One region of the Colwellia sp. MB3u-8 genome, then DNA from elsewhere that is predicted to be linked to it. Evidence: predicted binding sites of a transcription regulator. Region 1 holds the regulator's gene; each other region holds the start of a gene.
The links. Region 1 encodes FliA, which starts transcription of late flagellar genes. Its sites were predicted from a motif close to CTAAAGNTNNNNNNNNNNNNGCCGATA; they were not measured.
Positions count from the first base shown of each region.

Region 2: a site for FliA is predicted at 5,529-5,555, ahead of pomA (flagellar motor protein PomA). Genes of this name have one in related genera too.
Region 3: a site for FliA is predicted at 3,319-3,345, ahead of H4J54_RS14695 (DUF5610 domain-containing protein). Genes of this name have one in related genera too.
Region 4: a site for FliA is predicted at 4,707-4,733, ahead of H4J54_RS14360 (DUF3530 family protein). Genes of this name have one in related genera too.

Region 1 is NZ_JACGVA010000058.1:218,824-227,273, forward strand. It holds gene H4J54_RS05695 (chemotaxis response regulator protein-glutamate methylesterase) at 1-786, opposite strand, end outside; gene H4J54_RS05700 (chemotaxis protein CheA) at 843-2,957, opposite strand; gene H4J54_RS05705 (protein phosphatase CheZ) at 2,971-3,714, opposite strand; gene cheY (chemotaxis response regulator CheY) at 3,742-4,125, opposite strand; gene H4J54_RS05715 (RNA polymerase sigma factor FliA) at 4,178-4,894, opposite strand; gene H4J54_RS05720 (MinD/ParA family protein) at 5,192-6,034, opposite strand; gene flhF (flagellar biosynthesis protein FlhF) at 6,405-7,979, opposite strand; gene flhA (flagellar biosynthesis protein FlhA) at 8,023-8,450, opposite strand, start outside.
Region 2 is NZ_JACGVA010000058.1:417,648-426,097, reverse strand. It holds gene ribBA (bifunctional 3,4-dihydroxy-2-butanone-4-phosphate synthase/GTP cyclohydrolase II) at 1-474, shown strand, start outside; gene H4J54_RS06600 (amidase) at 611-2,146, opposite strand; gene dxs (1-deoxy-D-xylulose-5-phosphate synthase) at 2,373-4,259, opposite strand; gene ispA ((2E,6E)-farnesyl diphosphate synthase) at 4,282-5,172, opposite strand; gene xseB (exodeoxyribonuclease VII small subunit) at 5,165-5,419, opposite strand; gene pomA (flagellar motor protein PomA) at 5,655-6,419, shown strand; gene H4J54_RS06575 (flagellar motor protein MotB) at 6,431-7,366, shown strand; gene thiI (tRNA uracil 4-sulfurtransferase ThiI) at 7,775-8,450, shown strand, end outside.
Region 3 is NZ_JACGVA010000069.1:53,361-61,810, reverse strand. It holds partial or broken gene H4J54_RS14710 (putative bifunctional diguanylate cyclase/phosphodiesterase) at 1-862, shown strand, start outside; gene H4J54_RS14705 (class II aldolase/adducin family protein) at 1,067-1,795, opposite strand; gene H4J54_RS14700 (TauD/TfdA family dioxygenase) at 1,843-2,979, opposite strand; gene H4J54_RS14695 (DUF5610 domain-containing protein) at 3,383-4,024, shown strand; gene H4J54_RS14690 (HNH endonuclease) at 4,449-5,342, shown strand; gene putA (bifunctional proline dehydrogenase/L-glutamate gamma-semialdehyde dehydrogenase PutA) at 5,621-8,450, opposite strand, start outside.
Region 4 is NZ_JACGVA010000068.1:433,421-441,870, reverse strand. It holds gene H4J54_RS14375 (PhoH family protein) at 1-510, opposite strand, end outside; gene rapA (RNA polymerase-associated protein RapA) at 945-3,857, shown strand; gene H4J54_RS14365 (pseudouridine synthase) at 3,979-4,662, shown strand; gene H4J54_RS14360 (DUF3530 family protein) at 4,858-5,835, shown strand; gene H4J54_RS14355 (efflux RND transporter permease subunit) at 6,035-8,450, opposite strand, start outside.

The DNA.
Region 1 (8,450 bases):
CATTTGTTTACCACCTGGCGCTAAATAGGCATGACCAGGTTTTAAGATGTCACCTGAATTCGCTTGGCTAACCTTTATCTTGCAGAGACCATTTAAGCGGTTAGCAAAAGCTAAGGTGAATGCAGCCGGCATGTGCTGCACCATAATGATAGGTAGCGGGAAGTCTTCAGGTAATTGAGTTAACAACTTTTGTAATGCTACAGGGCCTCCAGTTGAAGTGCCTATGGCAAGTAATTTATACTTTTTGCCAGAGCTTTTTCTAAAGGTCAGGTTTTGATGTGTGGTCGTTTTTGTGGCTACATTGGGGGGAGTTGCATGACTGACCTTAGCTTTTCCCTCAACAACAGTTCGTGAGCGAAAGCTTGAAACTCGTGCGGCTCTAACCATTTTTTTTCTAGCTAATTGCTTAACGCGTTGACGTAATACACTACCGGCGTCTTCGGTCGTTTTAGCTATTTCGTTAAACTTTTTCGGCAAAAAATCTAACGCGCCAGCATCTAGTGCTTCAAGCGTCGCTTTAGCGCCGTCATGGGTTAATGAAGAAAACATAATAATGGCCGTTGGTGCTTTTGCCATGATCTGTTTAACCGCTTCAATGCCATTTAATAACGGCATTTCTATATCCATAGTGATTACATCAGGCTTTAAAGCAATAGCTTTTTCTACTGCATCAATACCATTAATAGCAACACCGATAACCTCAAGATTAACATCTTCATTGAGGATATCGGTTACTCGGCGTCGAAAAAAACTGGAGTCATCAACTACTAATACTTTAAATGACATTTACAATCTATTTCCTGTCGTGATTATGTGTTTACCACAGGTATTACCCATGGATATTATGAACGTAATTTTTTATTCACTAGCGATTTTTTTGCATAAAACTTAAGCATATTAGGTACATCAATAATTAAGGCAATACCCCCGTCACTCGTTATTGTTGCTCCAGCCATACCTGGCGTACCATTTAATAATCTGTCTAGTGGTTTAATAACCACTTCTTCTTGGCCAATTAAACTATCAACAACAAAGCCAACTTTCTGGTTGCCTAACTGCACAATAACAACATGACCCAGCTCTCGTGATTTTTCAACATAATTACGGACTAGCCACTGATCAAGATAAAATAATGGGATAGATTTTTCACGAACAATGATCGTTAACTGTCCATCAACTACATTAGTTTTAGTTAAATCAAGGTGAAATATTTCATTAACCACGGCTAAGGGTAAGGCAAAAGTCTGTTGACCAATCACCACCATTAAGGTTGGCAATATGGCTAACGTTAATGGCACTTTAATTTCAAGTATGGTGCCAACACCTATTTCTGAGTCGATACTGACTGTGCCATTTAGCTGAGTGATTTTTGTTTTCACCACGTCCATACCTACGCCACGGCCTGATACTTCTGAAATTTCGGTTTTTGTTGAAAATCCAGGGGCAAAAATTAAACTAAAGGCTTCTTTATCAGACATACGTGCTGCAGCGTCGGCATCCAAAACACCACGCTTTATGGCTATTTCTTTTAGTTTGTCAGCATTCATGCCAGCGCCATCATCACGAATGGTGAGCAGAATATGGTCGCCTTCTTGTGATGCTGACAATAGCACAATACCTTCTCGTGGCTTACCAGCGGCTTCACGAGTATCAGGGGCTTCAATACCATGATCAACCGAATTGCGCACAAGATGCACTAAAGGATCGGCTAAAGCTTCAACTAAATTTTTATCTAGATCTGTTTCTTCACCTTTAAGAACAAGTTTAATTTCTTTATTGAGACTACGGGCTAGATCTCGTACCACACGAGGAAAACGGCCAAACACTTTCTTAATGGGTTGCATACGCGTTTTCATTACAGCGCCTTGCAAGTCAGTCGTGACCGCATCTAGGTTTGACAAGGCCTTGGTTAATTCTTCATCTTCTTTTGTCATGCCTAGACTCGCTAGACGGTTTCGCACTAACACTAACTCGCCGACCATGTTCATGATCTGATCTAGTCGTTTGGTATCAACCCTCACCGTTGTTTCGCCTTGAGCAGGCTTTGCCGGTGCGGTTTTTTTGTCAGCGCTTGCTGATAGTTGATTTACTGCCGGTTTAGCCGTAATCTTATTCGCCGCAGGAACACTTGCCGCTTTTGTAACAGCGCTAACTGCTCCAGCAGGTTTTGCTGGTGCTTGAGCTTTAGGTCGTTGATTTTTGCCGTGCAGTTCGTCTAATAACGACTCAAAATCATCATCATCTATTTCATCAGCCGATGCTGAATTTGCTGTGCTAGCAGGCGCTGGAGTCACCGCAGGAGAGAATGCACCTTGGCCATGCAGTTCGTCCAGTAATGATTCGAATTCATCATCCGAAATATCATTACTACTATCACTACTCAATGTTGTTGGCTGCTCAACGACAGGCGCAGGCGCACTGGCTTTTTTTACACCACTACCATGAAGTTCATCTAATAGGCGTTCAAATTCATCTTCTGACATTTCGTCACTTGAATTACTATCGGCTGCCGGTATATTTTCATCAGCCGTTGCAAGCGCATTTTCTACCACAGACTCTGCTTGTCCTTCCGGCTGAGATAGTCGATGTAACTCGGCTAACAAACTTGGCTCTGCAGGGCTTAATGGCGCTTTATTTTGTACTTGAGCAAACATTTCATTAATGGTGTCGAGCGCTTTAAGAATAACATCCATTAATGAAGAGGTAACGGATCTTTGCTGATTTCTTAAGGTATCAAAAACATTTTCCGCACCGTGACAGGCATCAACTAACTCAGCAAGTGACAAAAAGCCAGCACCACCTTTTACTGTATGAAATCCTCTAAAAATGGCATTGAGTAATTCCGCATTTTCAGGATCATTTTCAAGCTCAACTAATTGTTCTGACAAGGTCTCAAGTATTTCCCCAGCTTCAATTAAAAAATCCTGAAGAATTTCATCATCTTGTGCAAATGACATTTAGTCACTCCTATTAAAAACCTAAGCTTGATAATAAATCATCAACGTCGTTTTGATCTGAAACAACATCTTTACGATTTCCAAGATTAACGATCGGACCTTCAACTAAGTTTTCACCTAATTTTGGTAGGTATTTCGATTGATCTTGTTTGGAAGCCATACCAAAGGCTGTAAGCATATTTATTAAGCTGTCTTCAACCTCACAAACTAAATCAATAACTTTGCGAATAATTTGGCCGGTAAGATCTTGAAAGTCTTGCGCCATCAAAACATCAGTCATTAAGCCATGAATTTTGCTGGTTTCTTTTTCTGTTGTGGTCAGTAAAACATCAATATCTCGACATAATGCTTTAAACTCAGCAACATCAAGCTCATTGTGCATTAATTTATGCCACAGCGGATTAACGTTATTGATTTGTTGTTTAATATTTCCAACCACTGGAAAAATTGATTCAACAACATCCATGGTTTTATTAGCCGCTTCTTCGGTACGATCAATAACAAAATTCAATCTTTCTTTAGCGTCTGGAATGTCAGCAGTCGCTAAATCATTCAAACGTGAATCAAAATGAAAGTTATTCAATGAATTATGCAATTCGCGAGTTAACTTACCTATTTCTTCAAACAATGCAGTTTGAATTGGGTTTTGAATTTCTGCAATTAACTCATCCGCTTTGTTTTGCTGATCTGCCTCAAGGTATTTAACCAACAATTTAGCCTGTTCTAAAGAAACATGGATACTAGTATATTTACTCATATAACAGCCTTGTGTAAAAGTTGGTAATTAACCTAGACGTTGAAAAATTTTATCAAGCTTTGCGCTTAAGGTTGCAGCCGTAAAAGGTTTAACGATATAGCCATTAACTCCCGCTTGAGCTGCCATGACAATTTGATCTTTCTTCGCTTCTGCAGTCACCATCAATACCGGAATATGAGATAGTTTTTCATCCGCTCTAATGGCTTTAAGTAAATCTATCCCTTGCATAACCGGCATATTCCAATCGGTAACAACAAAATCAAAATCACCCGCTTTCAGCATCGGCAGCGCAGTATTACCATCATCTGCTTCTGATATATTGGTGAAACCTAAGTCGCGTAACAAGTTTTTGATTATACGTCTCATTGTTGAAAAATCGTCAACAACAAGCACTTTCATATTTTTTTCCAAGACACCCTCCAGTGATAGCATTTAAAATTTCACAATATTTTTAATATTCTACTTAACTTTGCCACGATTGCATACGAGCTTTTAATCTATGCATCGCTTGACTGTGTATTTGACTTACTCGTGATTCACTCACATCAAGTACTTGGCCTATTTCTCTAAGGTTAAGCTCTTCGTCATAATACAAGGACAGTACTAAAGCTTCACGCTCGGGTAAAGAAGAAATGCACTCGGCTAATGACTTTTTAAAGAAACTCTGTTCAATGTTAGCGTAAGGTTCATCTTGCTGATGACTGTGGGCTATTTCAATCACATCGTCACTAACACCTAAATCATCAAGACCGAGAATTTTTCCTGAACTCACGTCATTAAGTATCTGATGGTATTCATTGATTGAAATTTCAAGTTTTTCAGCAACTTCAACATCGGTAACGTCGCGGCCATATTGCGCTTCTAAGCTTTTTATGGCTTCGCTGATCATGCGACTATTTTTATGCACTGAGCGGGGAACCCAGTCACCCCGACGAATCTCATCAAGCATGGCACCACGAATACGAATACCCGCGAAGGTTTCAAAGCTAGCACCTTTGCTATTATCAAAATTATTTGCCGCTTCAAGCAAGCCTATCATGCCTGATTGAATAAGGTCATCAACCAAAACACTGGCCGGTAGTCGGGCAAGCAAATGATAAGCAATGCGCTTTACGAGTACTGTGTGTCGCTCCAGCAAGGCCGATTTATCAACACTATAAGTATGTACTTTTAACACGATAACTCACTTGTTTATTAAATAGGGCCTGTAGGTTTTTCATTTTAGTTTCGGCTATAGATTAGTCTTTCAGTTAACAAGGCGACAGGCATATTAGGTAGATATGCTAGTTTACACTGGCCGACTATAGTTAGTTAAAAATTAACGATAGACCTTTAACCGGCGGTAAAAAACCTACCCACTTGATATAGCTAAAGCTTGCTTAACTCATGCAAAAAAAACACCACAGATTGTTCAATTGCAACCCTGCTTAGTCGTTATGCTCATACATAGCTTCAAGTATAAAGCTCATACACAGCTTTATTGTTCTAGTAATTGCTCAATAAAAAATTCTAAATGCCCTGAGGCTTGTTGTGGCACTGGCCAGCTAACAATATTTTTGGCCAGTGCTTTAAGGCCAATTGACGCTGGCGAGTTAGGATATGCCTCGACAATCGCTTGTTGTTTTCTAACAGATTTACGAATATTTTCATCATAAGGTATAACGGCAACAAGCTCTAAAGTGACATCCAAAAATCTGTCAGTGACTTTCGCTAATTTCGCAAATAAATTTTTACCTTCATTCGGGGTGCGCACCATGTTTGCCACCACCTTAAACTTGAATAGCCCATGATCTCGGCTTAACAATTTCATTAAGGCATAACAGTCAGTAATTGAGGTGGGTTCGTCACACACGACCAATAAAACATCTTGTGATGCACGGCAAAAACTTAATACCATATCTGAGATACCTGCCGCGGTATCAACAATTAAAATGTCAAATTTGGTTTGCATATCACTAAAAGCACGAATAAGCCCGGCATGCTCAGCTGGGGTTAAATCCACCATAGATTGAGTGCCTGATGTCGCAGGAATAATATTAATGCCTGCAGGACCTTGAATAATAATATCATCCAGTTCACATTCACCCGATAGCACATGCGACAGGTTACGTTTTACGCGCAAACCTAGCATAACATCAACATTAGCCAAGCCTAAGTCGGCATCTAGTACTAACACCCGCTTACCTAATTTAGCTAAAGAAATGGCAGTATTTAATGAGACATTAGTTTTACCAACACCCCCTTTACCGCCAGAAACGGCGATGACTTTTATGGGTTGGGGATTTTTCATTTTTCTTAAGCCACTCGCTTGATCTATCATCTATATAACTTCTCTATGTAATACCCATTGCAATAAATAATCGGTCATTCTAAGGCTACCTCATCATCCAATACCTACGTTGTGTTTAATCACATACGCTAGCTATTGCTCGACAATATGCTCCTGCATTGTTCTACTGGTTTACCTCGACGTACAAAGATTAACTTAATGCTGTAAAACCCTGCATGGTTATGAACGGCCATGTAAGAATCAATCAAGCGCCAAACTAAACTGAGGTAGGTAGATACTTACCTTTAGTCTGAAGCAATAAACCTATGCTCTTGAATATTGATGCTCACTGATAACTGCTGACTTATAGTTGCTGGCTAAATTCAATTGGCATCAATGCTCGGCCTAACTATACCGCGATCTATACTGCGACGGCTGATACCGGATTACGCCAAGAAACAGTCCCTGACTTTTGATATTTAGTGGCCATTCTGTCTGCTAGCGTAACCAATTTTTCAGCATTTGCAACCTTAATATCTTCCGGAACTCTTTGTCCATCAGTAAGATAACCAATAGCTAAACCGTTTTGTAATGATGTGGTTATAATTTCACCGACACTTAGGCTTTCATCTAATTTAGTATAAATGCAGCCCGCTAAAGGAATACGTTTAAAGCGCTCAACATTTTCTTGCATAACACGCTGCTGCGTATTAGCCGCTAATACTAAGTAATTACGAATTCTAACACGAGCATTTGAGATTAAGGTAGTCAAATGCTCAGTTAGACGCATATCTCTTTGTCCCATACCGGCAGTATCGATCAATATTAATTTTTTTTGTGAGAACTGTTGTAACAAGCTATCTAGTTCATCGCCGTCATTGGCCAATTTGACGTGGCAACCAATAATACGACCATAAGTAGCAAGCTGTTCAAAACCAGCAATACGATAACTATCTGTAGAAATTAATACCACTTGGTCGGCGCCGTGCAGCTGAGCAAAGCGGGCCGCTAATTTCGCAATAGTGGTGGTTTTACCCACGCCTGTTGGCCCAACAAGAGAAACCACGCCACCACGTTGAATAATATCATTGTTAGTGGTGTTTAATTGTTGCGCTATAATATGTTTTGCTTGCTCAAATGCATCTTTTTCAAGGCTATTGGCTGGAATGTAACCCGCAATTTGATCTGCCACTTGTTCATTAAGACCCATCGCCATTAATTTATTAACCAACACAGCGCGCATCGGATCTTTTTGCGCCATATCTTGCCACATTAGTCCTGACATTTGATGTTCTAACAGCTGACGAATAGATGACATTTCTTTTTGCATATGATCAAACTCACTGCCACTTATTTGACGTTCGCCACGTGAAGCCACTTGCTTAGCTGCAGGTGTTGATGAGTCAAGCGAGTTATTAAGGTTTGAACTGTTTGACCCATACTGGGGAGTATCTGCTTGTTGGTTGCCCGCGTGCTCAGATGAGTCTACTTCAGTAGTTTGCTCTAAACGCGTAGTGAAGTTTTTAAACTGTTGTTCAATATCTTGTGGTGTAGCACCAGGCTTGTTGTCCGCTTGATGATTAACCTCACGAGTTGAGCTGGCTATTTGACTATTAAATGCCTGTGTTGCTGGCGCTTTATCATAGCCATTTTGTTGTACTTGTCGGTTGAGTAACGCGGCTAAGCTATCCGCTGGCAAAGCTGTTGACGTTTCTGCTGACTGAGGTGCGCTACTAATGGCTACCGTATCTTCAACACTGTCGAATCGGTCAACTTGATGAGTCGGCTGGGTATTGGCAGCCGTACTCGCTTTGCTGTGCTCAGATACTGGTGATTGGGCAGGCTTAACACTTTGGTTATAATCAACCGCAGCCATTAACTCGACACCTTCAGCAATTTTTTTATTAGACATAATTACGGCATCAACACCCAAATCTTCTTTAATTTGTGCGAGTGCGCTTCTCATATCTTTTGCTACATAACGTCTAATTTTCATCGCCAACCCTTATAATTCAGTACAACTTACTTTGAAGTATTTTTTACTGGCCGATAGCGCTAACAATTTTGATTTGCTTATCATCTGGAATTTCTTGATAAGAAATCACCCGTAATCCCGGGATGGTATATTTAACAAATTTAGCTAAAACTGCACGTAAAATGCCTGACGTTAATAAAATTGGTGTGTCGCCAGCCATTTCTTGCTGTTGTGCACCATCGGTCAAAGATTTCTGTAGTCTTTCTGCTAAACCTGGTTCGATACCTGCGCCATCATCTCCAGCCATTTGCATAGACTGATGCAACATCTGTTCCAACTCTGGTGACAAAGTTATGACAGGTACCTCTACCACAGGTCCAACTAACTCTTGCACGATGAATTTTCGTAAGGTTATCCGAACCGCCGCCGTTAACACGTCAGGGTCTTGAGTCTTAGGACCATACTCAACTAAGGTTTGAATAATGCTACGCA
Region 2 (8,450 bases), 200 kb from region 1:
AAATTACCGACCGAATTTGGTGACTTTGATCTAACCGTATTTAAAGACACGATTGACGGTCAAGCACACTTTGCCTTAACTAAAGGTGAAATTAAGCCTGAAGAGCCAACATTAGTGCGTGTGCACTTAGAAAATACCTTTAAAGATCTACTATTGAGTCAACGTGAAAGTGTCGCTAAATGGCCGATGTCGAGTGCGATGGAAAAAATTGGCAAAGAGGGTGGTGTATTAGTTTTATTAGGCAAGCACGAGTCACCTATAGAGCTTATTGCCCAAGTACAGAAATACGCTAAGCTTGACGCGGGTGAAACCGTTAAAGAAGTGAAACGTCATGTTGGTTCACGTAACGTTGGTGTTGGATCGCAAATTTTAGCTAATTTAGGTGTCAGTAAAATGCGCTTATTAAGTTCACAAACGAAATATCACTCGCTTTCAGGCTTTGGCTTAGAAGTCGTGGAATATATTGCTGAGTAAACGATGTTTTAGTGAATATTGTGACTATTTCACTGCCAAGTGAGTGCGATAGAGCTAATGTGCGCCAAGTAAAAAAGCGATTTGAAGTCATTCAAATCGCTTTTTTGATGCCATATGATAGTCAGGTCAACAATATTTAAAGCTCTGGCGATCTTCTATGTAACGTTGATTGCTCATAATCATAGGCAACTTCAATCAATTTACCTTCTTGTAATTTACCTGAAAACATTGATAAACCAACAGGTAAGCCATGAACATAGCCCATCGGCACTGTAATATGGGGATAACCAGCAATGGCTGCAGCAGAAGACGCTGCGCCTAAATAATGATCACCGTTTATCCAATCAGTTTTCCAAGCTGGCCCTGTTGTTGGTGCAATTATCAGATCAAGCTGGTGTTCAGCCAAGAGGGCATCAATACCTTCATCTTGCGTTGATTTTTTTGCTAGCAGTAATGCTGCACGGTAACGCTCATCAGTAAATGGTCCTTTAGCTTGTGCCATCTCAAATATTTCTTGTTTAAAATAAAGCATTTCTTTATCCGCGTTTGCAAGATTAAAGGCAATTAAGGCTGCAAGTGACTTAGGGATATTATCACCTGTGTCTGCAAGATAAGTATTTAAACCCTGTTTAAATTCGTATAGCAGCACTTCAAACTCTGCGTCACCCCAAGCATCAGTATTGGTGAAATTAGTTGCATCAACAATAATTCCGCCTCGGGCTTGTAAGTCGGCAATAGCTTGTTCAAAGACCGCATCAAGTTGGCCATGATAACCCGTAAGGTTTCGGGCAACCCCGATGCGTTTGCCTTTGATGCCGCCTATTTTTAAATGACTAATATAATCAGTCGTAGTCGATAGTGCACCATGGTCACTGTTGTCAACAGCAGTTAATGCTGCCAGCAGGAGCACAGCGTCAGTCACTGTGCGCGCCATTGGGCCAGCAGTATCTTGGCTATGGGCAATAGGGATAATGCCATCTCGACTTATGGTACCTAAAGTAGGCTTGATGCCGACAATACCGTTTATTGCCGATGGACAGGTTACAGAGCCGTCTGTTTCTGTGCCTACAGCCAATAATGCCAGATCTGCTGCAATGGCTACGCCAGAGCCAGCACTAGACCCACATGGGCTTGTAGTAAAGTCGTATGGGTTTTTACTTTGACCCCATAGGCCACTCCAACCACTTGACGACGAGGTTGAACGAAAGTTTGCCCACTCACTTAAATTTGTTTTTCCTAAAATAATCGCACCAGCATTTTTAAGTTGCTGAACCAAAAAAGCATCATTTTTAGGGTAGTGGTTTTTTAACGCCCAAGAGCCTGCAGTATTGGCCATACCGTCAATAGTATCGATATTATCTTTTAATAAAACAGGAATACCGTGTAACGGTCCTACTTTCCCTGATTTTTTATAAATCGCATCAAGCTCTTGCGCTCTTTTAAGCGCATTTTCATTGAGCTGAACTACAGCGTTTAGTTGTGGGCCTTGGTCATCAATTTTGGTTATTCGCGCTAAGTAATAGTTGACCAAGACTTCACTTGTTAGCTGTTTATTTTCCATCATGCGGTGAACTTTTGTCACAGTTAATTCGTGATGATTTATGTTTTTTTTTGAACAAGCTGACAAAGTGCAGAGCATGAGCGCTGCTATAATGCTAATAAAAATTCGCATAGTACTTCCTTTTATTATTTGTACGTTTATATAAGGTTAAAAAAAGCCACTTGTCTAGCCTTAAAGGTAAGCGTGGTTAAACGTGGTAGTGAGGTTTAGCATGAGAGGTAAAAATTTTTGACGAAATGTGTTTGTATTATATTTGTACTATGTTTAGTGTCGAATAAGGAAGTTCGCCATTTGCTTTGTCAAATGGCGTGTTTGCTACTCGCGGTGAATTAAGGCTTTATAGTTGCATAAATTGTCTGATTTTATCGATTATCCCTTGGCTATCTAAACCTAATTCTTGATGGATTTCCGTTTGGGTGCCGTGCTTAATAAAACTATCGGGTAAGCCTATATTGAGAATTTTTTTCGCAATACCTTGGCTTAAGATAAATTCGTTAACACCAGAGCCAGCACCACCAGCAATGGCATTGTCTTCGACGGTGACAATACAGTCGTGACTGGCACATAGTGTTTTGATAAGCGCTTGATCTAAGGGTTTAACAAAGCGCATATCAACTAAGGTAATATTAAGGGTTTCTGCCGCTATTTTCGCTTGCGTTAAGAGGGTACCGAAGTTAAGCACAGCCACTTTACTTTGCACTTGGGTGCTATCGTCTATCGCACGAATAATATTAGCTTTACCGATCTCAAGTGTTTCTGATATTGCCGGTAGTGTTGCACCATTGCCACTGCCACGAGGGTAGCGCACGGCGGCAGGGGTATTTAACTGATAACCGGTATTTAGCATTAGCTGACATTCGCGTTCATCAGAGGGTGTCATGATAGTGAGGTTTGGAATGCAACGCATAAAACTTAAATCAAATGCACCTTGATGCGTCGCACCATCAGCGCCGACAATACCGGCTCTGTCAATGGCAAATAATACGGGTAAATTTTGAATCGCTACGTCATGAATAAATTGATCATAACCGCGTTGTAAAAAGCTCGAATAAATAGCCACCACAGGTTTTTGTCCACCAATAGCTAGTCCGGCAGCAAAAGTGACTGCATGTTGTTCAGCAATAGCCACATCATAATACTGCTTGGGAAAGCGTTGGCTAAACTCCACCATACCTGAGCCTTCACGCATGGCTGGCGTAATTGCGGCAAGCTGACTATCTTGCTCAGCCACTTTACATAACCAATCACCAAATATGGCTGAATAAGTGGGCAAGCTGGGTGCGCTTTTAGGTAGGCTTGTTTCTGTGTGATCAAATTTAGGTACGGCATGATACTTGATTGGATCTTGTTCTGCCTGTTGATAACCTTTACCTTTTTTAGTGGCAATATGCAGTAATTGTGGACCTTTGAGGTTACGCATATTAGAAATAGTCGCCACTAAGCCATTTACGTCATGACCATCAATTGGACCAATGTAGTTAAAACCCAGTTCTTCAAATAAGGAGCTTGGCACTACCATACCTTTTAAATGCTCTTCAGCACGACTGGCTAATTCTTTAATCGGTGGAATGTTTTCAAGTATGCGTTTACTCCCTTCACGGATACCGGTATATATGCTGCCAGAAAGTAATTTTGCTAGATGATTATTTAACGCACCGACATTTTCCGATATTGACATTTCGTTATCGTTTAAGATAACTAACATGTTTTTATTGATATCGCCGGCATGATTTAAAGCTTCAAAAGCCATGCCTGCTGTCATGGCGCCGTCACCAATGACCGAAACCACCTTACGATTTTTTGCTTCTTGCTCAGCTGCAACTGCTAACCCTAAGGCAGCAGAAATTGAGGTGCTTGAGTGACCGACACTAAGCACGTCGTATTCACTTTCTTCACGCCATGGAAACGGGTGCAAGCCGTCTTTTTGTCGAATAGTGTGTAGTTGATCACGTCGGCCAGTGAGTATTTTGTGTGGGTATGCTTGGTGTCCAACATCCCACAGTAAATGGTCAAATGGCGTGTTATAAACATAATGTAAGGCAACGGTTAATTCAATGGTACCTAAGCCCGAGGCAAAGTGACCGCTACTTTTACTGACAGAATTTAAAAGATAACGTCTTAGCTCTTCACTGACTTTTGTTAATTGCTTTTGCTCTAATTTTCGTAAATCAGCCGGAGAATTGATCTTGGCCAATAAAGGATATTCAGTTAAGTTTATAGTCATATGATTCTATTAAATTTAAAAATTAATGTTTGCGGCTGACAATGAAAGTCGCAAAGTCGGACAAGCTCTGGGTATTGTAGGGCAAAGTGGCTAAAGCTTGAAGCGCTTGTTGATATAAGTTTTCGGCCTTTTCTTGTGCGCCTTGTAAACCTAACAATGCGGGATAGGTACTTTTATTGGCGGCAAGGTCAGAACCCGTGGGTTTACCTAGCTCTTCTTCTGTTGATGTTATATCGATAATGTCATCACGTACTTGGTAAGCCAAGCCAACAAGCTTAGCATAAAGGGCTAACTGTTCTTTGTCATATAAGGTGGCTTTATGGCTGCATTCTGCGGCCATTTTTACCGAAGCTTCAAGTAAAGCGCCGGTTTTTAACGAGTGTAAATTTTCTAATGCGGCCAGTGAAATGGCTTTATCAGTGGCGGCTAAATCTAATGCTTGGCCACCACACATGCCTTGATAACCGGCGGCATTGACCAGGTGGCGTAATAAATTAATGCGCTTACTGTCCACGGCCTCAGAAAATTCATGGTTGGCAATAATATCAAAAGCTAGCGTTTGCAAACTATCACCAGCGAGAATAGCGGTCGCTTCATCAAAGGCTTTATGACAAGTGGGTTGGCCGCGACGCAAATCATCGTCGTCCATTGCCGGTAAGTCGTCATGCAACAGTGAATAAGCATGAATGCACTCTATGGCAGCGGCTACACCGTCAATATCCTCTTGCGTAGCGTCTAATGTTGCCCCCGTAATATAAGCTAAATATGGTCGCATACGCTTACCACCAATAAGTAAGCCGTAGCGCATAGCGGCTAATAACTTTTCATCGTTAAGGGTTAAGCTTGCAAGCTTTTTGGCTAGATAATTATTAATGCGCGTTTGCACATCATCAATATGAGCGAGTTTAGTCACAGATGTTAGTCTCGTCGGTATTAAATTTTTCTAAGGGCGCTTGGCCGTTTTTTTCTAGCAAAATATTAATTTGCTGTTCTGCACCTTTAAGTTTTTCTTGATTATGTTGGCTCAGGTGTAGGCCACGTTCAAATAAGGCCATTGAGTCTTCAAGGTTAAGGTCACCTTGCTCTAAATTTTTCACAATGGTTTCTAATTCAACTAATGATTCTTCAAAGCTTAAGTTTTCAATTTTTTTTCTGGCCATGGACTTTTTTTTGCGTGATATGAACTCTAGGCGCAAACTTACCTTAGCTAGGGCGTGGGGTCAATTAATGATGAATTGATGCTGATAGCGATAATATTGATATTAGCTCCTTAAGTTATTGACAATATGGGCGATAACACAGGTATAACGAAAAATATAAGTATTCGCGTCAGACCTATTCATCAGGTATTATCAGCCTAATGAGTATATCTAAGAAAATTTATCGGAGGCATTTGTGGATTTAGCAACATTAATAGGCATAGTCGGTGCAATAGGGTTACTGATTATGGCGATGTTACTCGCTGGCGACATTAGCATGTTTTTAGATACTCAGTCGGTGATTATTGTCTTTGGTGGCTCGATTTTTGTTGTGTTAGCCAATTATAATTTAGGCCAATTTTTTGGTATCGGAAAAATTATTGCTAAATCCTTCATGTTTAAGTTGGAAACACCTGAAGAGTTAATTGAAAAGTCAGTAGAAATGGCTGATGCAGCTCGTAAAGGCGGTTTTCTAGCCCTAGAGGAAGCTGAAATTTCTAATGCTTTTATGCAAAAGGGTGTCGATATGTTGGTTGATGGCCATGATGCTGATGTTGTGCGCACCACAATGCAAAAAGATATCGACCTCACGACCGAACGTCATGAAACCGGCTCAAATATGATGATGGCCCTAGCCGATATTGCACCCGCTATGGGCATGATAGGCACCTTGATTGGTTTGGTTGCTATGTTATCTAATATGGACGATCCAAAGGCCATTGGTCCGGCCATGGCGGTCGCATTGCTAACAACCTTATACGGTGCATTTTTGGCGAATGTTATTGCGATACCTATCGCGTCTAAATTAAAATTACGTTTAGCAGAAGAGAAAATGAATCAAGAACTCGTACTTGATGCTGTTTTAGGTATTCAGGATGGTCAAAACCCACGTGTTATTGAAGGCTTGCTAAAGAGCTACCTTGCTGAAGGTAAGCGAGCTGTTAATACAACTGAAGAGTAGGGGAGTCTATTATGGCAGATAAATGTAAATGCCCACCCCCAGGATTACCACCATGGATGGGCACATTTGCCGACTTAATGGCGCTATTGATGTGTTTTTTCGTCTTACTTTTATCATTTTCTGAAATGGACGTATTAAAGTTTAAGCAAATTGCGGGTTCAATGAAATTTGCCTTTGGTGTACAAAATAAAATAGAAGTAAAAGACATCCCTAAAGGCACCAGTATTATTGCTCAGGAATTTCGCCCCGGTAAGCCTGAGCCAACCCCGATTGAAGTTATTCAACAACAAACCATGGAAATGACCCAGCAAATGTTGGAATTTCAAGCCGGTGATGAAACCTCCGCGGGTGGTCGACAAGAGCAACGCGGCACCCAACGCGGTGGTCAATCACAAAGCACTGCAGATGCCAGCTCAACAGCGGCATCACAACAAGCTAGAGATGAGCTAGAGCAAGCGTCACAAGAGCAAGTTAATGATCTCGTGAAAAAAATAGCCGAGCAATTAGAACAACAAATTCAAGACGGCGCTATTGAGTTAGAGTCATTGGGGCAGCAAGTTATTATTCGCATTCGTGAAAACGGCTCATTTCCATCTGGCTCAGCATTCTTACAACCACAATTTAAACCCATAATGCGAGAAATTGGTTTGTTATTAAATACTGTGCCCGGTGAGATCATGATCTCTGGCAACACAGATAACCAAGGCATTAGTTCTGAATTGTTTACCTCTAATTGGGACTTATCAAGTAAACGCGCTGTGGCTATTGCGCATGAAATTATTAAAGTGCCTGATTTTGACCAGTCTCGTTTACTGGTTGTTGGCCACGCGGATACACGGCCATTAGTGCCTAATACTAATCGCTTAAATCGTCGTCGAAACCGTCGGGTTGAAATTGCTATTAACCAAGGTAAAGCGAAAGAAACAGCGCCAATCTCCATTCAGTGATGATAAAAATTTATCTCACCTGAAAGCAAATTATATGAGGAGTACCAATGAGGTACTCCTTTTTTATGGCTGAGCTTAAAGCTAGTCTATCGCCACTGCTTTTAAATAGGCAGATTTTTGTGCGTTAAGCAGATGCCACTACCTTGATTGTTTTTTGTGCATACAGATATACGGCAACTATTGTGCAATAACAGGTTTTAATATGAATAGCTTCCCTCATTTAATGGCTATTGTTGCACTGCAAACTTGATACTAGGACTTAAAACGCTTTGGTATTATTTTATTGTTAATGTTTATTACCTAGCAGATAAGCCGTTATCATTTTACATTAGGGTGCTTAGCGTTGAAATTGCATATTAGAGTAGAACAGGTATATAATGCGCGCCATTCTAAATAAGGGCGTTGTTGATGAAATTTATTGTTAAGTTACAAGCTGAAATAACCATAAAAAGCCGCCCAGTGCGTAAGCGTTTTACTAAAATTTTAGAATCAAGTATAAAAAATGTGCTACGTCGTGTTGATGAACAAGTGACAACACAAATGCACTGGGACAACATTGAAGTTAATACGGCCAATAATAGCCCCGAAAACCGTTTAAAATTAATCGAGACCTTAAAATCCACGCCAGGCATTCCGACGTTTCTCGAAGTGCAACAAGTCAGCTTTACTGACCTTCATGATATTTATGAAAAAACCTTAGCGATTCATGCTAAGAATATCGAAAACAAAACATTTTCTGTCAGAGTAAAGCGTTCAGGTAAGCACGACTTTAATTCTATGGACGTCGAAAAATATGTCGGCGGTGGATTAAATTTGCACGTTGAATCTGCTAGCGTTAAATTGACAAAACCTGATGTTACTGTGTATTTAGAAATTAAAAACACAAATTTATATATTGTTACCCAGCGTCACAAAGGTATGGGCGGTTTTCCCATTGCCACACAAGAAGATGTGCTATCGCTAATGTCGGGTGGTTTTGACTCAGGTGTTGCTAGTTATCAAATGATTAAAAAAGGGGCACGAACGCATTATTGTTTTTTTAATTTAGGCGGTGCGGCGCACGAAGTGGGTGTTAAGCAAGTCA
Region 3 (8,450 bases), on a different contig from region 1:
GGCTAAAGAGTCGGGTAAAAATGGTTATCATTTATTTGATACCGCTGAAGATGTCGCCAGTAAATTACAACTCGACAACCTAAAGACTATTCGTCGCGCATTAGACCAGCATCAATTTGTCCTTCATTATCAGCCTAAAGTTAATATGAAGACAGGCTTAGTGATGTGGGTTGAGGCGCTTATTCGTTGGCAACATCCCGAGCGAGGCTTATGAAACCCCTTTGAGTTCTTGCCCTTAATTGAAAATAACCCGATGAGTATCGAAATGGGTGAATGGGTTATTGATACAGCATTGAGACAAATGAGCCAATGGCAAACCAGTGGTCTTATTTTACCCACAGGTATAAGTGTAAATATTGCTGCCATGCAATTACAACAGCCTGACTTTACCAAGAGACTCTCTAGGCTACTAGCCGCTCATTCGGATGTTGAAGCACGCCATTTAGAACTAGAAGTGTTAGAAACAAGTGCCTTAGATGATGTGACTCGGGTCTCAACCACCATGCATGACTGTATGGCGTTAGGGGGAAACTTTGCTTTAGATGATTTTGGTACTGGCTATTCGTCTCTGACTTATCTTAGACGTTTACCTGTCAGTCTGATTAAAATAGATCAGAGCTTTGTGCGAGATATGTTAATTGATGTTGATGATTTGGCCATTGCTGAAGGCGTCATTGCTTTAGCTAAATCATTCAAACGTGAAGTGATTGCAGAAGGCGTTGAAACGATAGAACACGGCACAGCATTATTGCAACTGAGCTGTGAATTAGCACAAGGTTATGGCATTGCCAGACCTATGCCTGCTAGTGATATTCCCGCGTGGATTAGTCGCTGGAAACCTGATGTTAGTTGGCAAAGCTAAATAAAACGCTGCATGGCTTGCAACCCATCCAAGTTAAAATGAGACCAGATTAACTCTGGGCTCATTCAGGCCAAGTTCAGACCTAATTCAGATCTAATTCAGCTCTAACTATTGCCTGATGTTGGCATAACGCTTGATCAAAGATAGTTTTTTGTCACACAACTGAGACATTTTAAAGCGCAAGTAGGGAGTAATAAGTTATTATTACTCCCGATACGAGCTACCCTTTTTATCTAGCATAGCTTTTTGCTGCTCAAAATGAGCGTAAGACTGGCCTCGAAACTCATCCCAACTTTCTGCTGTTTGTCGCGCTAGCTCATCAGAGAGAATATTCAGAGGCTGGCCAGTGGAATAAGCCAACACCATAGTCTTACAAGCTTTTTCCAGATAATACAGATCCTCAAAAGCTTCGGCGATCGTCGCGCCAGTAACCGTAATACCGTGATTACCCATCATTAAAGCATTTTTACCGGCCAGGCTATCCACGATACGTTTGCCTTCTGCATCACTGGTGGCAATACCGCCAAAACTTTTATCATAGGCGATGCGTTCAAAGAAGCGCGCGGTGTTGTTATCAATGGGCAATATACGTGGATCTTTTAACGTTGAGAGGACAGTTGCATAGGTAGAGTGCAGGTGCAGAATAACCCTAGCTGTAGGCAATGACGCATGCATGTTGCCATGAATAGTCCAAGCCGAAGCATCAGGCGCTTGGTCAGTCTGCATAATACTATCGTCTTCACTATCCAGTAACTGTAGGTTACTCGCCGTAACATTTGAAAAATGCATCCAACGAGGGTTCATCAAGAACTGTTTACCATCAGTAGAGACCGCAGCGCTTAAATGATTGGCGACTGACTCATGCATATCCATTTCATAAATAAGCCTAAAAGCAGCAGCCAAATCGACGCGTAATTCTTGTTCTGTTTGCATTTTTCTTATCCTCAATAGGTTTCGACTGATTACGCCTCTAGTGATGGCTAAAGTGGCGCCGTTATTTCTGCTTCTGCTGTTGGATAGCTAGCACGTAAAACACGGTAAACACTGCGCAAATCGCCTCGGTCAACATAACAGCCCCGTAAGTGCCTTGCGCCACTGCCCTTGATAAAGGAAGCTCGGCCGTGAGCGATGCGGTGGTTGTCGAACACCATACACTCGCCAGCATTTAGGCGGAAGGTCATCAAATATTGAGCGTCTTGTAGCATCTGTCCAAACTTACGAAAAGCAGGATAAAAAGTATCCATTTCACGCTGAGAAAAATCAAATACATCCGCTAAGTGCTGACTAAAATTAATACCACTAACCTCACCATTATTAGGGTCGAGTTCGATTATTCGCTGCTTAGTGCGTACATCTTGATAGTGGGTGGTATAGCGATACGGCACTTCGTATTCTGTCAGTATTTTGAAGTATTGTGGATAGCTTTTTTTTAAGGCGTTGGCCACGGTAGTTGCATCGACAAACAAGCTGTTGCCGCCTTCTGCATCATTAACCCTACAGTGTAAGAACTGGATACCTGGAGCCAGTTCTTCTGCAGGTAAATCAGTATGTAACTCAAGTGCTTTGCTGGTGTAAGCAAGATTTTCAGGATTGGCTTTAGACTGGACATCAAAGGTGTAACCAGAAAAAGATGGGCGCACAGTGCCAAACAGTTCGCATAGGGTTTTCAGCCCTTCGTTTGAATTTGGCATATCTTGGATTAGGGCAACACCTTCATCTAACATCGCCTCTGCCCAATCAGCTACACTGGCAGGGTTAGCTATAACATCGTCATAGCTAAAACGCGCCATGTTTGGGTAGTGATCGCCATACCAAGTTTTACGGGCACGAACGGCCAAATCACCATGATTTTCTCCCTTGTGCCAACGTTCAAGCCAGTCTAGGTTGTAACGACTTTGATAGCCATCGCTCCAAATAACTTCCAGTGAGGCTGCATTTATCCAGGCGCTTGTTGCGTGTAAATCATCAGCTTCATCAAGAATATCAAAGGTGCGTTCCTGAGTGCTGCTATCCCATGAGGTGGCACAATTATCGCGTAACCAGAAGTAATTGAAATAGACCATTTCTGCGTTCATCGGGAGTTCTATACCGGTTTTCAGTAATACAATGTTAGACATTCAGCAACGCTTATTTTTTGTTTATTTTAAAATTGAAATTGTATCATTTAGGCCATGTAATGTCGAAAACCCCAGGGGGAAATCACCGTGTTAAGTGCTTAATAAGTGTCATTGTTTTTTATAAAAATGATTAAAGCTGGACGGTATTCCTTATCGTTAGCCATGCCAGTAGCTAGTGAAATAATAAGGTCTGCATAGGCTAAAATTAACCCGTAATGGTCAAGGGGAAATTGATGATTAACACTCTCATTGTCAGTCATGATCTTTGACAGTTTTTGATAAATTAACCTTGTGATGATAAATGTAAGCTTGTGTTGAGTGAGATAGTTACAGCGTAAACTTAAGTTACACTTAATGGTGCCGATACTTGTTATATATGCTTTGATAAACCGAGGTAAATTTTATGAGCTCAACCATTAAACCTAATGATGCCTATAGTCAAGATGTTCGAACATTAGCAAACGCATCAGATAAAACCTTGAACAAGCCAAAGGGGCAGCAAATATCTGAGCTGGCTAATGATAAAAATATTGTTAAAGCAGAAGGCTCTATTTATGCCAACAATAAAAAACAGCTTAATGCCGCTATTATAGAGTCTTCACTGAAGTTCAATACCACAGTGGGCGATCAGCCGCTGTCATTGTTGTTAAAAACGGCCTTACAGGGCATAAACGAAGCGCTTAAAGAAACTGGGGCTGATAATCGTGTTGAAAGTAGCGCTGAAGACAGTTATCAGTCGGGGCTTGATTTCAGCCCTGAAGCAACAGCGGAGCGTATTCTTGCTTTTAGTACTCAGTTTCTAGGTGCTTATCAAGAGCAGCATCCTGAAATGGCGGCAGAAGAATCGTTAACGGCTTTTGTTGATATTATCAGTGGCGGTATAGAGCAAGGTTTTACTGAAGCCAAAGGTATTTTAGCTGATTTAAAAGTATTGGCGGGCGATATTAGCCATAATATTGATAAAACTTATCAGTTGGTGCAAACAGGGCTAGCGTCTTTTGCCGAGGCTTTAAGTGCTAAAAAAGCAGAGCAGGCTGAACCCTAACAAGTAAAATAGTCGGCTATTTAGCCAGCGGTAAGCGTTAATTTTACCGTGAATTACGGCTATGCTGAGCCACTTTAAAACAATTGTTTTTGGCAGTTCTGTCAATTATATTTAGTTAAATGACAAACTAAAACAAGGTGTTAATATTATTTTTCGCGTTGATCTAGTTGCACGTTGACCCAATTGTTTAAGTTAGCGCTTGCAGCGCTAATAAATAATCCAGTTAAGCTATAAAGTTAATCTCATCGCCATACTTTATAGTGATGAGCGCTAGGCAGTAATTTATTCAGCGACTGTTATTTTTACCTATATCAGTAATTTTTAATTTATTTGTACTGATTTAACTCACTTTAGTGCAGAATCAATTGTAATGGCTTTATAAGCTATGTAATTTTATAAATCACTTTTGAAAGGAGTACGTCAGTTGTCTAGGAAAAAATTTATCGAGTCTCATGGTGGTACAGCGAATAATTGGAGAACTGATTTTTCATTTGTAAACCATGCAGCTAAGTTTGTTATTTTTGGGGCTTGGGATACTCATACTCAAGAGGGACGGAGCTTAATCCTTGATAAGGATTGGGAGCAAAATAAAAAAGGTAGAAAGCAAGCTGGTTATATTCAAGCGCTAGAGCATATTAGATTAGTTGCAGAGGAAGGTTATCAACTAAAAACCTTTCCAATAATTGAAGATGTGGACTATGTAGATGCCACGGATAGCGGCAAAACCAGCATCAAAGAGTTTATACAAACCTTAACGGATATGACCCTAAACTTCACTGATGATAAATGGTACGCAGAAGGTGCACACAAGCCTGAATATAGCGCAAAACCTATTGAAAAAGAGGCGGTAGATCTGTTAGAGATAGCCAATTTAGCTATCGAAAAAACAGAAAAAGAAAAATTAATCATGTGCCGAGTTGGACAAGGGCAATTTAGAAAAAACGTTATTGATATTTGGGGTAATGGCGAGACATGTGCACTGACAGGTATAAATATTGCTGAAATGTTAGTCGCTTCTCATATTATTCCGTGGGCAAAATGTGAAGACAATAAGCAAAGGTTAGATGGCGTAAATGGCATTTTATTATGCTCTCATGTTGATAAGTTATTCGCTAAGCATTTAATTACTTTTGAGAAACAAAGAATGCGCTATATTATCAAAATTGCCCATAGCCTGGATCTAGCTTTATTAAAAAGTATCAGTATTGAAAAGGGGTTAGAGCTAGCTATAGCTCGCATGCACCCTAGGTTACAATTGAGATTTGATGAATATATTCTTGAGCATAATAAAGTTTTTGCCATGAAGGATGTTAAATAACACCCGCGATGGTTTTTTATCCTTGTCTAGCGATTGTAGATACCGCTTGATTGGCTAAGCAGAGCAAGCGGCTTGCTAAAAATACCGGGCGATTTAAGGTGTCGATTAAACTGATAGCTGACAGCGAATAAGCCATAACTCTTCACCCATATATCATTTAGTAGTTAAAAAAAACGGGCATCATCAGACGCCCGTTTTCAGTTTACACTTAATACCTAATACCTAATACCTAATAGTTAATACCTATTCGTTTGGTATTAACTATCTCTCATTAACGATTAATCTTCTTCAACTAAAGTCATTAGTGACGTGTTGCCACCAGAGGCTGTCGTGTCAATGCTAATGGTTTTTTCTGTTAATAAACGCTGAATCAAGTGATCAAAATATTCAGAACTGATCACAGGTAATATTGCCCCTGAACGTTCAGCTAATTTCTCACTGATAAAGTGCTTACGATCACAATGACTGTCTACAACAATACCTGATAATGCAGGATGCGCCAGCATAGTCGTTAAGTGACATAACTTAGCCACTTGGAAAACATCTGCATCTTGGCCGGTAGCAATGAACTTATCTCTAAAGGCAATCGCTTCATCATAATACAAATCAGAGACCACAGTAATAACGGTATTGCCCGTTGCCAATGCCGTTACAATAGAAAGTAACCAAAAATGAAAGCTAACATTTTTATCGGCAAAACAAATGATATTGCCGCGGTTTTCCAAATAAAGCACATTAGACTCACCCGTTGGCCCAGGTAAAAACGTTGGCTTTTTCAAACGCTTTTCAATACTAATTAATTGTGAACGAGCTGATTTTAAGGTGCGGTTTAAATCGTCAGCTAAATCTTCAACAATTTCAACATGGGCAATTTTTGCTAACAATTGACGTACAGAAGAAAGGCGAGTATTTAACTCAGTTAAGCGCCAGCCTTTTTCTGCTGCATTAGCCTTGTCCATAAACAATACGGCTTCTTTTTCCGCTTGTTCACCACCGTCTAAAGCTTCTACTTGCCATGGTAGTAATTTAAATTGCTCAGCATCGGGTGTGGCTTTTTCTATCACTAAACGCGTGAGGTAATTTGGCCCACCTGCTTTTGGTCCAGTACCTGACAGGCCACGACCACCAAATGGTTGTACACCGACAATAGCGCCAATCATATTACGATTGATATAAACATTGCCAGCACGTGATAACTTGGCTAAATCAAAGGCACGGTGTTCAATACGGGTATGAATACCCATAGTTAAACCAAAACCTGTACCATTAATTTTATCTACAACCGCTTCTACGTCATTGCCTTTAAAGCGCACAACATGTACACAAGGACCAAATACTTCCTTCTCTAGCACGCTAATGTCTTTAATTTCATAAAGTCGTGGCGCAAAAAAGAAATGTTCGTTCTGTGCTACTTCATCTGTTATCTCACTGGCAATAGGGCATTGGTACAGCAGTTTGCCATGAGTTTTCATATAGTCGCTGTGAGCATTGAGGGCATCTAATGCTTTTTGATCTATCACTGGACCTATGTCTGTGCTTAATTTTTCTGGGTTACCCACATGTAATTCTGCTAATGCACCTTTGAGCATAGTAATAACGTCATCAGCAATATCTTCTTGTAAAAATAACACTCGCAGCGCCGAACAGCGTTGACCTGCAGACTGAAATCCTGAAGAAATAACATCATCAACCACTTGCTCAGGTAGGGCGGTAGAGTCAACTATCATGCAGTTTTGGCCACCGGTTTCTGCGATAAAGGGGACTTGATCGCCACCTCGGTCAGCCAAAGTTTGTGAAATAATAGTGCCGGTTTCAGTAGAGCCGGTAAACATAACGGTTTGAATACGAGCATCAGGAACAATAACGCTGCCCACTTGACTGCCTCGAGCAATAACCGCTTGTACAACGCCTTCAGGTAAGCCAACTGACTTCATTAATTCAATGGTGCGTAAGGCAATTAAACTGGTTTGTTCGGCAGGTTTTGCTAATACCGTATTACCTGTGGCAATAGCGGCAGCCACTTGACCTAAAAATATAGCTAATGGGAAGTTCCAAGGGCTGATACATAAGACAACCCCACGCGCTTCTAAGCGTTCATCGGCGGCAACTTCAACCGCTTGCTGTGCGTAATAACGACAAAAATCAACGGCTTCACGCACTTCATCAATACCGTCTTGGGCTATTTTACCCGCTTCTTTAATACACAAGGCAATGAGCTCGTCGGTATGACGTTCAAGAATATCAGCCACGCGGCATAATAAATCAGCGCGTTCAGATACTGGCGTTTTTGACCATGTAGTAAATGCTGTTTCTGCCGTATCGATCATCTCAAGCATGGCGGCTTTGTCGTGCAGATGATGAAAGCCAATGATTTCACTATGGTTAGCTGGGTTCTTAACCGCAATAGCCCCTTCGGGGATATCATTTTTATTAAGCAGGTGCTCAACAAACCAGTAATCTAACGAGGCTTTTAACGGCGTGATGACACTAATGTCGGTTAAATCTAAGCCTTTAGAATTATCACGGCCAAGACCTTTGGCGTCATGATATAAGGCAATAGGTCTAAGTATTTGGTTGTTATACTTATCTTTTAAGCGTTGAGTTCTTTCAACTGGGTCTTCAAGTAAAGACTCGACCGGTTGCGACTCATCAACAATGGCATTGACAAAAGAAGAGTTAGCGCCATTTTCTAATAAGCGACGGACCAAATAAGCTAATAATTCTTCATGATGGCCAACCGGTGCGTAGATGCGACATTGAATGTTCTCAAGTGACACAATTTGGTCGTACAAAGAATCTCCCATGCCATGTAAGCATTGAAATTCAAAACCTTCTTTATCATCACCGGCAAGTTCAACAATCGTTGCTGCGGTGTAAGCGTTATGTGTGGCAAACTGTGGGTAAATAGAATCTCTATATTCTAATAATTTATTGGCACAGGCATGGTAAGAAACATCGGTAGAAGACTTACGCGTGAAGACTGGAAAGTGGTTAAGACCCTCTTTTTGAGTGTTCTTTATTTCTGTATCCCAATATGCACCTTTGACTAAGCGCACCATCATTTTTCGGTCAACACGTACGGTTAAGTCTCGTAACCATTCAACAACA
Region 4 (8,450 bases), on a different contig from region 1:
ACCTTTGGTTAAAAACTTAATATCATCAATGAGCTGATCCGTGCGGTAATCTTCAACAAAAGCAAGTCCAGCGCCTTTTGCTTTTAAGCGCATATTGATATCTTTAGTGACTAGCACCACTTTATTATCTGGATTTTTGGCTTGTAAATAAATCGCGCTACTAATAATGCGATTATCATTTTCATTAAAAGACAATTTCACCTGACTCTCGTCTAAAGCATAATCGTTGAAAATGGATAAACAGCCACTGGGGTGCAGGTCATCGTTTTGCGGTAATTTAACGCCTGCTAGCACTTGTTCTGGCGTGGCATTAACTAAGGTATCTTCAAGCGCTCTGATCGCTACTCGCGCATCACGACTAACATCTTTGTGGCGGTCTTTGATAGAATCTAATTCTTCTAGTACCGTCATAGGCACCACTACATCATGTTCTTTAAAAGAGAGGAAAGCGAAGGGGTCGTGTAATAAAATATTGGTGTCTAAAACATAAATAATTTTATTTGCTGTCATATGAAAGTCCTTTCCCAAGTTGAAGGCGGCACAGTATTGTTGCTCAAAACTGCTGCTAGAAACTACAAAAGTTGATAATTCATCTAACCAAAACAATGTCATTACTTGTTCTTTTTACCATAGCCTTACCATCATAAAAAGCCACGATAAAAATAATCCTAATAAAGCTTATGCTATTAAGATTACAACCACTTTGACAGTTTACTTGCCCGCAAGCAAGCGGCTTGTTAAGGGTTAAGCGCTAAGTCATATCCATCATTATTGGACTGGAAAGACTCTATTACTAAAAACAAAACTCAATTCTATAAATTTAAAGCAAAAAAAGTCGCCTTTTACGGATTTATTTAATGATCACTTCTATGATTAACGGTACTATAACGCCCTTTTTTTGGCGTGCATTTTTTGCGCGAGTTATTGAGTTGGAGTTTTTTTCTATGTCATTTTACCCTGGACAACGCTGGATTAGTGATAGTGAGTCAGATCAAGGACTAGGTACGGTTACCGCTGTCGAAGGTCGTTTTGTTACTATCGTGTTTACGGCTACAGGGGATGCAAGACAATACGCCATAGATAATGCCCCTCTAACGCGAGTCATTTTTAATACTGGCGATAGTATTCCAAGCCATGAAGGCTGGTCACTTAATGTCGAATCTTCTCAAGAAGACAAAAACTTACTGACTTATTTTGGTACTCGACAAGACACAGGTGAAGCCTGCTCGTTAAAAGAAATGATGATTGATCATTTCATTAAATTCAATAAACCTCATGACCGTCTGCTCAACGGCCAGATTGATCGCCTAGATTGGTTTCGCTTACGCAAAGATTGCTTACAGCACCAATTTAGCCAACAACAATCTGATTTAACCGGCCTTAGCGGTGGCCGTGTGAGCTTGATCCCACACCAATTATATATTGCCGAAGAAGTCGGTAGTCGTTTTGCGCCACGCGTTTTATTAGCCGATGAAGTCGGCTTAGGTAAAACCATCGAAGCGGGTTTAATTATTCATCAACAATTGGTCACAGGGCGCGCTAAACGTGTGCTGATCATAGTACCTGAGTCATTGATGCATCAATGGTTGGTTGAAATGTTACGCCGTTTTAATTTGTCGTTTAGTATTTTTGATGAAAGTCGCTGTGAAGAAATTACTGCGAACAGCGAAGATGAAAATCCCTTTAGTTCTGAACAACTGGTGCTGGTCAATCTGGGTTTTATTACCAAAAACCCTCGTTGGTATGAAGCTATTATGGATGAAGAATGGGACTTGATGGTGGTTGATGAAGCGCACCATTTAAACTGGCAGCAAGATAATGTCAGCATTGAATACCAATGTATTGAACAGTTAGCGCAAACTATTCCTGGGGTTTTATTGTTAACAGCAACACCCGATCAATTAGGCCATGAAGGTCACTTTGCCCGTTTGCGTTTACTTGATCCTGATCGCTTTTTCGACTATCAAACGTTCACCGAAGAAGAGCTGCATTATACCGAAGTCGCCAATGCGGCCAATACTTTGGTTACCGATGAGCCATTAGCGACTGAACAAATAACCACCTTGACCAACTTATTGCACGAAGCTGACGTTAGCGCACATATCGCAGCGATAAATCATCTGGAAGAAGCAGCTAAAAAAAATGCTCGCCAGCACATTCTTGACCAGCTTTTAGACCGTCATGGCACTGGCCGTATATTATTTCGTAATAGTCGCAACACCATTAAAGGTTTTCCGGGTCGTGAATTACATGCCACGCCACTGGTGATGCCAGAAGCCTATCAAGAATCAGTCAATGAACTATTATTGTCGGGCACAACTGAAGATTTAAAATCGCAAGCACAAGCAAAACTCTTGTTTACTCCCGAAATATTGTTCAGCTTAGATAGCCATGAAGACTGGGTTGATATTGACCCACGCGTTGACTATTTAATCGCGCTATTACAGTCATTGAAAAAAGAAAAAGTGGTGGTGATTTGTGCCCATGCGCAAACAGCAATCGACTTGGAAAACGCCTTACGTGTTAAAGAAGGTATGCGTGCGGCAGTATTTCATCAAGGCTTAAGTATTTTTGAACGCGATCGTGCGGCCGCTTATTTTGCTCAAGATGAAGATAGCGCCCAAGTGCTACTGTGTTCTGAAATTGGTAGTGAAGGACGTAACTTCCAATTTGCTCATCATTTAGTGTTATTTGATTTACCGCTTAACCCTGATTTACTTGAACAACGTATCGGGCGTTTAGACCGTATCGGTCAAACAGAAATTATTCGTATCCATGTGCCATACTTTGAAGAGTCAGCGCAGAGCTTACTGTTTAATTGGTATACACAAGCGTTGAACGCCTTTGAACATACCTGCATTACGGGTCACTCGGTGTTTAAAGCCTTTGGTGAAAGCTTATTTGAGCTTGCGCTTAGTGCCAACTGGGACTCTAGCGAAGCACAGCGCTTGATTGAGCAAAGCCATGAAAAGCATCTGACCATCAAACAAGATTTAGAAACCGGTCGTGATAAACTGCTTGAGTTACATTCTTCTGGTCAAGGTAAAGCGCATGCTTTAGTGAAGAAAATAGCACAACTAGATCAGCAAATTCATTTGCCACAATTTATGTTTCAGCTCCTAGACGTTTTTGGTATTCAACAAGATGATAAAGCCGATAACGCCATTGCCCTGCAGCCTTCTGAACATATGTTATGTGCCAACTTTCCGTGCTTACCTGAAGACGGCACCACCATTACCTTTAATCGTGACACCGCCTTAGCGGTTGAAAATTATCAGCTGATCACTTGGGATCATCCTATGGTGCGCGGCGCGATGGAACTGGTACTCTGTGATGAAATTGGTAACGCTAGTATTGGTGTTTTGAAAAATCCAGCACTACCTACCGGCACATTTTTCTTAGAGTGCATATTTACCTTGGCAGCCATTGCACCGAGCAACTTACAACTAGGGCGTTATTTACCCACTACGCCTATTCGGATATTAGTCGACAAAAATGGCAATAACCTTGCTGATAAGGTTAGCGAAACCGTATTGGATCAACAATTATCGCCCGTTAAAAAGCAAGTGGCATTGCAGTTAGTTAAGGCGCTTAGAAGCCAAGTGGCTCCGTTAGTCGCCAAAGCAGAAGACCATGCCGAGCAGCAAGTGGATTCGATTCAACAAAAAGCGCTGAAAGCTATGCACCTAGCTATGGATGAAGAGCATCAACGCTTAACCGCGTTAAAAGCGATCAACCCAAGTGTGCGTCAGCAAGAAATTGACTTTATTCTTATGCAAAAAAAGGCTTTGGCTGAATATATTGAAAAAGCCAAAATTCAATTTGAAGCGGTACGTTTAATTGTGGTCAGCAACTAGGTCATTACAGACTAAAGACTAAAAGCTATTGATAAAGGCCATCAGGCTGGGCATATTGTGTCACCTGATGGTTGGCTTACCAAGGTTCAAAAATACAACAGTTTAAAAGGAAAACAATAAAATGGCTGCTAACCCTGACTTTATTTATCAGCCTCAAATGCGCCCCTACCTTGATATTATTTATCACGACAATGATATTGTGGTCGTCAATAAATCCAGCGGCTTATTGACCGTATCTGGCCGTTTACCTGAGCATCAAGACTGTTTAGAAAGTAGAGTGCACAAAGTATTGCCCACAGCAAGCATAGTGCATCGATTAGACATGGCGACATCGGGTATTATGGTTATGGCACTTAATAAACCTGCGCATGTGGCTATCAGTCGCCAGTTTGAAAAACGCTTAACGCAAAAAAGCTATATCGCTCGGGTCTTTGGTAAGATTGAAAAAGCACAAGGTTCTGTTGAGCAACCCCTAATGAGTGATTGGCCTAATAGACCAAAACAAAAAATAGATCATCAACAAGGTAAAGCGGCATTAACGCATTATAAGGTATTAAGTTATTGCAAAGATATTGATGGTCAAACCAGCACCTTAGTTGAGCTGACACCCATAACAGGACGCTCTCACCAGTTGCGCGTCCATATGCTATGGCTTGGCCACCCAATACTCGGTGATCGACTTTATGCCCACGAACAAGCCTTGGCGATGAGTAGCCGTTTACAATTGCATGCCCAAATGCTACAAATAAGCCACCCAGTGACAGCGCAAACCTTAACATTTTCAAAAGCCTGTCCGTTTGATTAACACCAAGAACGGCGAGAGCTAATTAAAAGTTAGTTAAAAGCTAATTAAAGAAAGCCCCAATAGCGTCGATAATATCACTAGAGCGCGTTTTTCGCTCTTAATAATCCGTTATTAATGATCAGTTATCGACCATCAGTTACTGATACTCAATGTGCAGTTATTGCTCAGCCACCCATTTGAGGAAGTTTACTTTTTATGCGCTTAAACATACGCCCACTATTTTTATTCATCGCGTTAACGACCTTAAGTCTATTAGTTAACAGCGCGCACTCATGGGCAATGGAGACGGCTGAGCCTAAAAAGCCAACGGATAACACGAGCTCATCAGCGCCAAAAAGCACTGAAGCTGACACTAACACTGAAGCTAGCACTGCGCCAACAAAGTCCACAGAAGATAGCCAGCAAAATAAAGTCATGATCAAGGCACCTGTTGATGCTTTTGAGCAGCAGCAGCAAGATATTAAGCACTACTTAGCGCAAGAAAAAATAGACCCATTACTTGTTGGTCCTGACAGCTACCTTACTGTCATTAATGAACACACCACGGCAATTAATAAAGGCGTGATGGTGTTAATTCCTGATTGGCAACAAAGCATAGCAACGCCTAATGCACTCAATCAGCTAAGTAACAATATGCCACAACATGGCTGGACCACCATTACCTTGCATCCCCCGCATAAACCGCAAAGCTACCCTTCACAAGCCTTCACAGCGCAAGAGCGTAGCAGTGAAAATATTGAGACCTTAACAAATTATGAGAAAAAATTTGCTGATGTTATGCAAGCACTCATTACAAAAGCGAAAAGCTACCCAGGCGTCATTATTGTGGTAGCAGAAGGCAATCATAGCGCCGTATTACTGAATATCTATCAACAAGCATTGGTGGCCGCACCCAGTGCTTTAGTGATGCTCAGTAGTTATATGCCGACCTTACCCGAAAACGATAAAATTGCTCAACAACTAGCACTAACTGATTATCCTATACTCGATCTATATTTGCAGCGCGATCACCGTTTAGTACTGGCAAGCGCAAAAATGAGAAAAGATTTTGCCCAAAGAGCCATGAAAATATATTACCGACAAAGACAGTTAAGTAATCAAGCTACGGGTTACTATCCGAAACAAACCTTAACCAAAGCTATTATCAGTTGGCTTAGTGCGATGGGTTGGTAATTAAAAGCAGCTATCAGTTTGAAGTGATAAGCTGTCAGTAAAAATAAACACCACTGCAAGTTAGCAGTAGTTGACAGCTTTAAACTTATCGCTAAAAGCAGCTGTCTATTTGAATTTCAAGCTATTAGTAAAAATAAAAACCAACTGCAAGTTAGCAGTATCTGACAGCTGACAGCTTTAAACTTACCGCTAAAAACTATTAATTCGGCGTTGTTTCAACCCCGATCTCTGGTCGCTTTCTAAAGAGACTAGCGATATCTTCTTTAATCAAATAAAGCGCCGGGATCAAAAACAGTGTGATCACAGTTGCAAAAACAATACCAAAACCTAATGAAATCGCCATAGGTATAATAAACTGGGCTTGTAAGCTTTGTTCAAAATATAACGGAAAAACACCAAAAAAAGTGGTCAGTGAGGTGAGTAATATCGCCCTAAATCGTTGAGTACCCGCTTGACTCACAATGTCGAACATTCGCATACCCGACCCTTTCGCTTTATTGATAAAGTCGACCATGATTAAACTGTCGTTAACAACAACCCCAGTTAAAGCAATAAAGCCAAACATCGACATCATATTGATCGTACGACCCAGCAACCAATGGCCGATAATGGCACCGATAATACCAAAAGGGATCACCGACATAATCACCAAGGGTTGGCTATATGACTTAGTTGGAATAGCGATTAAACCATAAATCAAAAACATCGCACCAATGGCGGCAAAGCCGAGTTGAGATAAGAAATCAGCTTGATCTTTACTCGCCCCTTCAACACCGTATTCCACACTGGGATAGTCCGCTAAAATTTCAGGAATATAATCATCATTCATTTCACTGACCACTTTTCTTGATTCAACCTTATCGCTGTCAATATCAGCTGAAATGGTGATTGAACGCTTCTGGTTAATACGGGTAATAGTGGAAAAACCTTGGCCTATTTCAATATCAGCCACTTGATAAAATGGCACTTTTTCACCTTGAGGTGTCCTAATCCACATATCTTCTAGATCAGATACCGATAAACGGCTAGCTTCAGGATAACGCACCATGACTTTCAACTCATCACGGCCACGTTGAATACGCTGTGCTTCATCACCATAAAATGCTTGCCTGACTTGTTTGGCTAAGTTCGACAAGGTTAAGCCCAGTACTTCTGCTTCTGGCTTGATACTAAGTTTAATTTCTTGGCTGCCCCGGCTAAAAGAATGTCGGACATCGTAAACACCATCATAACTATTCAGTTGCGCCTGAATAGCCTCAGCGGCCGCTTCAAGTTCAGTATCATTTTGACCGGTTAGCTGAAACTCAATCGCGGCACCACCGCCAGCATTAGTGCCGGCAAAAAAGCGTAACTCTTTAGCGCCTGGAATTTCACCAATTTCATCTCGCCAAAGTTTCTCTATTTGATAAGCGTCGAGCTCACGTTGATCGGGTTTGACTAATTCTAACAATACATTGGCAACGGTATTACCGTTAGTGAAGATCATTTTATGCTTAATAAAACTGATGCCATTATACTTATTTTGTTTCGATATGGTCTTAACCGCTTTCTCTATTTGTGCTATCGCTTTATTACGTTGATGCGCAGGAGAGCCGTCCACCATAATAAGATTGCCTTGAATAAAGTCGCTTGGAATATTAGGGAACACTTCTAATTTAACAAACGCTCCGGTAATAAGGCTAATGGACAAGATTAAAGTCGCCACAAATATTGCCATGGTGTTGTAACGGGCAATTAAGGCCTTTTCAAGAAAAGGCTGGTAAACAGTATGAATAAAGTTTTCAAGTTTTTCCTTAAAGCGCATTTGAAAACGCTCAAGAAAATTTGAATTTTCAGCGCTTAACGGGACATATTTCATGTGCGATAAATGGGCTGGCAATATCCACTTTGATTCAATCAGTGAAAATATTAAGCAAAAACTCACCACAATAGAAATAGAACGGAAAAAGGCGGCGAAAGTGGCATCAATAAACAATAACGGTGTAAATGCCGCTATGGTAGTTAGCACACCAAAAGTTGCTGGCATGGCTACGCGCATGGTACCGCGAATAATATTATCGCGAGAATGACCATATTTCTCAATTTCGGCATAAGCACTTTCACCAATCACAATGGCATCGTCTACCACAATCCCCAGTACCATGATAAAGGCGAATAAGCTCAGCATGTTAATTGATACCGACCATTCACCTAATAATGGCATCATTAACAAGGCACCAAAAAAACTAATGGGAATCCCTAACATCACCCAAAAAGCGATTTTTATTCTTAAAAACAGCGCTAATACGATAAAGACTAAAAACGCTCCCATCAACATATTGTCAATCATCATGTCTAAGCGCTCAGACAGATAATATGAGCTATCTCCCCAAACGGTTAATCTCGCGCCTTTAGGTAATTGCTGATTTTTTTCATCAACGTAGCCTCGCACTTGGGCAGCAATCTCTAAATCATTTTGATCACCGGTTGACTGCACCATAATGCTTGACGTGTTTTCATCATCAAAGGTGGCAAAGTCTGCTTGCTCAACAAAGCCATCGTTAATGTTAGCAATGTCTGAAAGCACTAAGCGCGTACCATCAACATGGGTACGCAACACTAAGTCGCCATATTCA